Regions from separate parts of the Pseudomonas sp. AB39(2026) genome, predicted to be linked through region 2. Evidence: predicted binding sites of a transcription regulator. Region 2 holds the regulator's gene; the other holds the start of a gene.

Region 1 (4,211 bases), 730 kb from region 2:
GTGCCTTAAGGTACGCCTACCGGCTTAAAGGTTGTAACCACGCTCATTGTGTTGAGCCAGGTCCAGGCCAACCGCTTCTTCTTCGTCCGACACGCGCAGCCCCATGAGCATGTCCAGCACTTTCAGGATGACGAAGGTCACCACGGCGGTGTAGATCAGGGTAAAGCCAACGCCTTTGGCCTGAATCCACAGTTGCGCGCCAATATCCTCTACCGTACCGAAGCCACCCATGGCCGGTGCTGCGAAGATACCGGTGAGCAAAGCACCAATGATGCCGCCGATGCCGTGTACACCGAAGGCGTCCAGGGAGTCGTCGTAACCGAGTTTGCGCTTGAGTGTCGTAGCACTGAAGAAGCACAGCACGCCCGCCACCAAGCCAATGATCAGCGCCCCCATCGGGCCCACCGTACCGGCTGCCGGTGTAATGGCAACCAGGCCTGCCACTACGCCCGAAGCGATGCCCAGTGCACTTGGCTTGCCGTGGCTGATCCACTCGGCAAACATCCAGCCCAAGGCCGCAGCGCCAGTAGCGATCTGGGTCACCAGCATGGCCATGCCTGCGGTGCCGTTGGCGGCGGCGGCGGAGCCGGCATTGAAGCCGAACCAGCCTACCCACAGCATGGCCGCGCCAATCAGGGTGTAGCCCAGGTTATGGGGCGCCATCGGGGTAGTGGGGTAGCCTTTGCGCTTGCCCAGCACCAGGCAGGTTACCAGGCCCGCAATACCTGCGTTGATGTGCACCACGGTGCCGCCAGCGAAGTCCAGCACGCCCCAGTCCCACAACAGGCCGCCATTACCGCTCCACACCATGTGCGCGATAGGCGCATATACCAGGGTGAACCACACGCCCATGAACACCAGCATGGCCGAGAACTTCATGCGTTCAGCAAAGGCGCCTACGATCAGGGCCGGCGTGATGATCGCGAAGGTCATCTGGAAGGTAACGAACACGGCTTCCGGGAACAATGCCGTGGCCGACGTGATACTGGCCGGCGTGATGCCTGCCAGGAAGGCCTTGCCCATGCCGCCCACGAAGGAATTGACGTTGATCACACCCTGTTCCATACCGGTCGTATCGAACGCCATGCTGTAGCCGTAGATGAACCACAGCACCGTCACCAGGCCTGTAATCGCAAAACACTGCATCATTACCGACAGCACGTTCTTGGAGCGCACCATGCCGCCATAGAACAGGGCCAGGCCGGGCACGGTCATAAACAGCACCAGCGCGGTAGAGGTAAGCATCCAGGCGGTGTCGCCAGAATTGAGCACAGGTGCCGCCGCCTCATCAGCCAAGGCCAGGCCTGGCATTATGAGAGACAACAGGGCGCCTAGCCCTGCGAATTGACGCAGAGTCATATTGTTTACTCCTGGGGCGTTTTTAGGGTCGGCTTAGATGGCGTCGGTATCGGTTTCGCCGGTACGGATGCGAATCGCTTGTTCCAGGTTGACCACGAAGATCTTTCCGTCACCGATCTTGCCAGTGTTGGCGGCTTTAGTGATCGCTTCGATCACGCGGTCCAGATCCTTGTCGTCGATGGCGACATCGATTTTTACTTTCGGTAGAAAATCCACCACGTATTCCGCACCACGGTACAGCTCGGTATGACCCTTCTGCCGGCCAAAACCCTTGACCTCTGTGACGGTGATGCCCTGCACGCCGATTTCCGACAACGACTCGCGCACGTCGTCCAGCTTGAACGGCTTGATGATGGCAGTGACTAGCTTCATGAAACTTTCTCCCGAATTGGTGGACTTGCCCCAGGAAAACAAACCCGACTCAAGTCTAAGCGCAGTGTCCGACTTTGTAACCCGGCGCAGGCGGCGCCGCTGTGTGTCGGATACCTGTCTTGGCAGAACACTTCCCCGTTCCGCCTATGCACTGTGTTCGCCGTTCAGGCCGCCATCAGTGCAGGGTCTTCTGCTGCCTCCAAGCAGAAACCTTGCCACCTTCGGCCGCTTGCCGAATTCAGCCAGCCCGAGGCAGTTTTTTGGGTTGGAAAGCAGGGCTTGGCGCCAAGCCACGCACATTATTGGTGCGTCACAGACGGGGGCACCGCCCAACAAGTGTGCAGCGTAAGGTCGCCAGCAGACGTCGGACCCCGTGTTACACTTTGGCCAGTCTTCTTTATTGGAACCTGCCCTCATGCTTGCGCCAAAAGCCTTCCTCGATGCCCTTACCGATCAAGCAAGCCGCTTGCTGGGTGGTAATACCCTGCCTCCTCGCCAGGAGTTCGAAAGCCAGTTCCGTACGCTGCTGCAAAGTGCCTTTGCCCGGCTAGACTTGGTAAGCCGCGAGGAATTCGATACACAGATGGCCGTGCTTGCCCGCACCCGCGCCAAGGTAGACGCCCTTGAAGCGCAGTTGGCCGAGTTTGAAGCGCGGCTGCCTGCAGCGCCGGCTACTACCACTCGGCAAGACTGAACACGGGCGCTATTGCAGCGCCCACTCACGCGTTTTCCCCCTTTCAACCCCCACCGATCCCTGCCGATGAATCGCAACGAACTGCGCAAGGCTGATATCAACCTGATGGTGGTGTTCGAAGCCTTGATGCTTGAACGTAATGTCACGCGGGTGGCAGAAAAGTTGTTTCTGGGCCAACCAACCATCAGCGCTGCGCTGAATCGGCTTCGCGTGTTGTTCAATGACCCTCTGTTCATTCGGGTGGGCCATCGCATGGAGCCCACCGCCCGCGCAGAAGCGCTGATCAAGCACCTCTCCCCCGCATTGGATGCGCTGTCCATTGCATTAAGCCTGAGCCACGACTTCGAGCCTGCCACCAGCAAGATGACGTTCCGGATCGGCCTGTCGGATGACGTGGAGTTCGGCCTGCTGCCGCCGTTGCTACGCGCGCTACGACAGGAGGCCCCGGACGTGGTTGTGGTGGTGCAGCATGTGGACTACTGGCGCATCCCCGACCTGCTGGCAGCGGGCGACATTACCGTTGGCATCAGCCAAACCCGTGGGCTGCCCGCCAATGCCAAGCGCAAGCTGCTGCGCAGAATGCATGCCCGCGTATTGCGCGCCGACGGTGCACAACACCCTTTGACCCTGGATGAGTACTGCAGCCGCTCCCATGTGGTGGTGTCCCATACGGCCAATACCCGCGGGATTGCGGACGAGTGGCTGGATGAAATTGGGCGCACTCGCAAGGTGGTGCTGTCCGTGCCCCAATTCAGTTCACTGCCTTCGATCCTGGCCGGTACTGACCTGCTCGCCGGTTGCCCGGATTATGCTGCTACGGCCATGGAGGCGTGGGGCAACCTGCACGCCGAACCTCTGCCGTTCGAAACCCCCGCCCTGGAATTGTCCATGGTATGGCTGAGCATCACCGACACAGACCCGGCGGAACGCTGGCTACGGGCGCGGCTGGAGCAGCATATGGGCGATGGTGGGTTGGCTCATTGAGCTTCAAGCTTCAAGCGAGATAGCGGGTGAACCAGTCGATTGTGCGTTGCCAGGCCAGGTCTGCGGCGGCCTTGTCGTAGCGAGGGGTAGAGTCGTTGTGGAAGCCGTGGTTGGCGCCTGGGTAGACGTAGGCTTCATAGGTTCTGTTATTGGCTTTGAGGGCTTTCTCATAGGCGGGCCAACCTTCGTTGATGGCTGTGTCTAGCTCACCGTAATGCAATAGCAGGGGCGCTTTGATGCGGGGCACGTCTTCGGCCTTGGGCTGGCGACCATAGAAGGGTACGGCGGCTGACAGCTCGGGGTAGGCCACAGCCGCTGCGTTGGCAACGCCACCGCCATAGCAGAAGCCAGTGATGCCGACTTTTCCGGTGGCTGCCGGGTGCGCCTTCATCCATTCGATGGCGGCGAAAAAGTCGTTCATAAGCTTTTGCGGGTCCACTTTCTGCTGCAGCTCCCGCCCTTTGTCATCGTTGCCAGGGTAACCGCCTACCGAGGTCAGGCCATCCGGCGCCAGGGCCACGAAACCGGCCTTGGCCACACGCCTTGCCACGTCCTCTATGTAGGGGTTCAACCCCCGGTTTTCGTGAGCCACGACCACCGCCGGGGCTTTTTCCTTCTTGGCAGGCTGCACCAAATAGCCTCGCACCTGGCCATGGCCCTGGGGCGAGGGGTACATCACGTATTCGGCCACGATGTCCGGGTCAGTAAACTCCACTTGCTGAGCCAGGGCGTAATTGGGGCTTAGTGACGCCAACAAGGCCGAAGCCGACAACCCTGCCACGGTAAAGGCCGCTGCGCGGTC
Region 2 (4,211 bases):
AGTGGCGATGTGGACGTGTTCACGGCTGTGGGCAACCTGGCGTACTACGAGCAGAAGCCTGCCGTGGACAAGCCGATCGTCCAGGCCTATGGCGTCACTATCCAGTACTTTGCCTCTCAGAACCGTATCGTGCTGATCGACAAGGCGAAGGTCATCAACGATGGCAATACGTCCGAAGGCGAAAAGATCGTCTACGACACGGTACGCCAGGTTGTGAACGCTGGCCGTGCAACGGGTAGCAAGGTCACTGCACCGCGCCCACGCATCGACATGGTGATTCAGCCCAAGAAGAAAACCGATCAGCCGCAGAAGGCCCAGTAATGGCGACGTTGAAGGCCCAGCATCTGGCCAAGAGCTACAAAAGCCGCCAAGTGGTAAGGGATGTGAGCCTTTCCATCGAAAGCGGGCAGATCGTTGGCCTGCTGGGGCCGAACGGGGCTGGCAAAACCACGTGCTTTTACATGATTGTTGGCCTTGTACAGGCTGACCAGGGGCGCGTACTGATTGACGACTTGGATGTCAGCCACCAGCCGATGCATGGCCGTGCCAAGGCCGGCATCGGCTACCTGCCCCAGGAAGCGTCCATTTTCCGCAAGCTGTCCGTGGCTGACAACATCATGGCCATCCTGGAAACCCGCAAGGACCTGGACGCTGCTGGTCGTCGCCAGGCCCTGGAAGGCCTGCTGCAGGAATTCCACATCACGCACATCCGGGACAACCTCGGCATGAGCCTGTCCGGGGGCGAGCGCCGCCGGGTAGAGATTGCACGAGCGCTGGCCACAGCGCCTAAATTCATCCTGCTGGACGAACCCTTTGCCGGGGTAGACCCCATCTCCGTAGGCGATATCAAGCAGATCATTCATCACCTCAAGGCCAAGGGCATCGGTGTGCTGATCACCGATCACAACGTCCGAGAAACCCTGGACATCTGCGAAATCGCTTACATTGTGAACGATGGCCAGTTGATTGCAGAGGGTGATTCGGCAACTATTCTTGCCAATGACCTGGTGAAGGAAGTGTACCTGGGGCACGAGTTCCGGCTGTAGGCCGTGTCTTAATGTAAAGACCTCTAGGCAAACACCCTGGTTTCAGGCATATAATTTGCTTAAGTTCAGGCGCCTCTCTGGGGCGCCCGTTGTGGATGGCGCCTCGCGCCGGCAACCAGGGTGTCAAGCTCACACCATGAAACCATCGCTTGTCCTTAAGATGGGCCAGCAACTGACGATGACGCCGCAGTTGCAACAGGCCATCCGCCTACTCCAGCTCTCGACCCTGGACCTCCAGCAGGAGATTCAGGAAGCGCTGGAGTCCAATCCAATGCTTGAACGCCAGGAAGAAGGCGACGACTTCGACAACACTGACCCGCTGGCCGACAAAGCCGAGCAGTCCGGGCCTGTCGAAGCCCAGGAGCCTACCTTTCAGGAAACCACGTTCCAGGAAACCTCCAGTGCTTCGGAAACCAGCGAGGAAGGCGATTGGAATGAACGCATTCCTGACGAACTTCCTGTGGATACGGCCTGGGAAGACATTTATCAGACCAGCGCCAGCAGCCTGCCAGGCGGTGATGATGACGAGTACGACTTTACAACCCGTACATCGGTAGGCGAAAGCCTGCAGAGCCATCTGCTGTGGCAGCTCAACCTGGCGCCCATGTCGGACAACGACAGACTGATAGCGGTCACGCTGATCGATTGCATCAATAACCAGGGCTACCTTGAGGAAAGCCTGGAAGACGTCTGCCAGGCGTTTGATCCGGAACTGGATATCGAGCTCGACGAAGTGGAAGCCGTGCTCCACCGCATTCAGCAGTTCGAGCCAGCCGGCATCGGGGCGCGCACGCTCAGTGAATGCCTGGCGCTTCAATTAAGGCAGCTTCCTGCAAAAACGCCTTGGCTGGCCGAGGCTCAACGCCTGGTGGCGGACTACATCGAACTCCTGGGCGCGCGGGATTATAGCCAGCTGATGCGCAAGATGAAGCTTAAGGAAGATGAGCTTCGCCAGGTCATCGAGTTGGTACAGAGCCTCAACCCTCGCCCAGGTTCGCAGATAGAATCCAGCGAGCCCGAATACGTGGTGCCTGACGTGATTGTACGCAAGGATAGCGAGCGCTGGCTGGTAGAGCTGAACCAGGAGTCGATGCCACGCCTGCGCGTAAACCCGCAATATGCAGGCTTCGTTCGCCGCGCAGATAGCAGCGCCGACAACACGTTCATGCGCAATCAACTGCAGGAAGCGCGCTGGTTCATCAAGAGCCTGCAAAGTCGCAATGAGACGCTGATGAAGGTGGCGACCCAGATCGTCGAACACCAGCGTGGCTTCCTCGAATACGGCGATGAGGCCATGAAGCCGCTGGTGCTGCACGACATCGCTGAAGCGGTGGGTATGCATGAGTCCACCATTTCCAGGGTGACTACTCAGAAATACATGCATACGCCCCGCGGCATATACGAGTTGAAGTACTTTTTCTCAAGCCATGTGAGCACGTCAGAGGGCGGTGAATGCTCGTCCACGGCCATTCGGGCGATCATCAAGAAACTGGTAGCGGCGGAAAACCAGAAAAAGCCATTGAGTGACAGCAAGATCGCTGGTTTACTGGAGGCACAAGGCATTCAGGTCGCACGCCGCACTGTCGCCAAGTACCGCGAGTCCCTAGGGATCGCGCCCTCGAGCGAACGCAAGCGGTTGATGTAAGCCTCACCCGGAAACGCCTGCTGTCACTGGCGCTACAGCACGCACGCCAATGTCGCGTTACCGGGATGCCACCAGCGTTTCAGTGGCAGGTGCCTCGCCTGCCTCTTTATGCACTGGCAACAAGGAGAAGCAGTATGCAAGTCAACATCAGTGGGCATCAGCTGGATGTGACCGACGCCATGCGTAACTACACCACCGAAAAACTCGCCAAGCTTCAGCGGCACTATGACAAGATCACCAACGTGCAGGTGATCATGGAAGTGGAAAAACAGAAGCAGCGTGTGGAGGCCACCCTCCGGGTGCCAAACTGCGGAGAAATCGTTGCCCAGGCGGAACATGACGATATGTATGCCGCTATCGACCTCCTGACTGATAAACTCGACCGGCAATTGCTCAAGCATAAGGAAAAACAGCAGAGCCACCTGCAAGGTGCGGCCGCTCGCTGAACCCCCAATGATTCGAATAGACAATATCCTGACCCCCGGCCGTTCACTCGTGAACGTGCCGGGCGGCAGTAAAAAACGTGTTCTTGAAGAGATTTCAAGGCTGATTCACGCAGACCTGCCTCAGGTCGGCCAGCAGGTGATATTCGATGCCCTGCTCGCTCGTGAACGCTTGGGCTCAACCGGTTTCGGAAACGGAATCGCCATCCCCCATTGCCGCCTGGCTAATTGCGATCAACCCATGAGTGCGCTTTTGCACCTGCAGGCAGCTGTGGACTTCGACGCTATCGATGGCGCGCCCGTAGATCTCATCTTTGTGCTACTGGTACCCGAGGCGGCTACCGATGCGCACCTTGAATTGCTTCGTCAGATTGCAAGCATGCTGGACCGCAAGGACGTGCGAGAGCAGTTGCGCTCTGCCCAAGACAGTACCGCGCTGTACCAGGTGGTGCTCAATGCGCAGGCTGGCGCCTGACCATGCGCCTGGTCATCGTGAGCGGTCGTTCAGGCTCCGGCAAGAGCACCGCCCTTGATGTACTGGAAGACAACGGCTTCTATTGCATAGACAACCTGCCGGCCGGGCTTCTGCCAGAGCTGGCAGACCGTGCATTGATCCATACCGAACTGGCCGAGCCGCTGGTAGCGGTATCCATTGATGCGCGTAACCTGCCCAGCCACCTTTCGCGCTTCCCACAGTTGCTCGAAGAGGTCCGCCATAAGCACATCCAATGTGACGTGCTGTTTCTGGATGCGGACGAGGATACGCTCCTCAAGCGCTTTTCTGAGACCCGTCGTCGTCACCCATTAACCAGCGCCGACCGCTCGCTGGCCGAAGCCATAGGCGTGGAAAGCGACTTGCTGAGCCCTATTGCGGACTTGGCCGACCTCAAGATAAACACCACTCACCTGAACCTGTACCAACTGCGGGATACACTCAAGCTCAGGTTGCTGGACAAGCCGGAAGCAGGCACGGCGTTTCTGCTGGAATCTTTTGGCTTCAAACGCGGCATGCCCACGGACGCAGACCTGGTGTTCGACGTCCGCTGCCTGCCCAACCCTTACTGGAAGCCCGAGCTC

The links. The regulator sigma-54, encoded in region 2, starts transcription at its own class of promoters, with help from an activator protein. The targets are predictions, from matches to a motif close to ANTGGCATNNANNTTGCTNT.
Region 1: a site for sigma-54 is predicted at 1,932-1,951, ahead of glnK (P-II family nitrogen regulator). Genes of this name have one in related genera too.

Annotation. Positions count from the first base shown of each region.
Region 1 covers NZ_CP195212.1:3,092,136-3,096,346, forward strand. The annotation lists gene ACSAMW_RS14290 (ammonium transporter) at 25-1,359, opposite strand; gene glnK (P-II family nitrogen regulator) at 1,393-1,731, opposite strand; gene ACSAMW_RS14300 (accessory factor UbiK family protein) at 2,147-2,425, shown strand; gene ACSAMW_RS14305 (LysR family transcriptional regulator) at 2,492-3,409, shown strand; gene yghX (YghX family hydrolase) at 3,420-4,211, opposite strand, start outside.
Region 2 covers NZ_CP195212.1:2,363,154-2,367,364, forward strand. The annotation lists gene lptA (lipopolysaccharide transport periplasmic protein LptA) at 1-321, shown strand, start outside; gene lptB (LPS export ABC transporter ATP-binding protein) at 321-1,046, shown strand; gene ACSAMW_RS10740 (RNA polymerase factor sigma-54) at 1,183-2,691, shown strand; gene hpf (ribosome hibernation-promoting factor, HPF/YfiA family) at 2,826-3,137, shown strand; gene ptsN (PTS IIA-like nitrogen regulatory protein PtsN) at 3,145-3,609, shown strand; gene rapZ (RNase adapter RapZ) at 3,612-4,211, shown strand, end outside.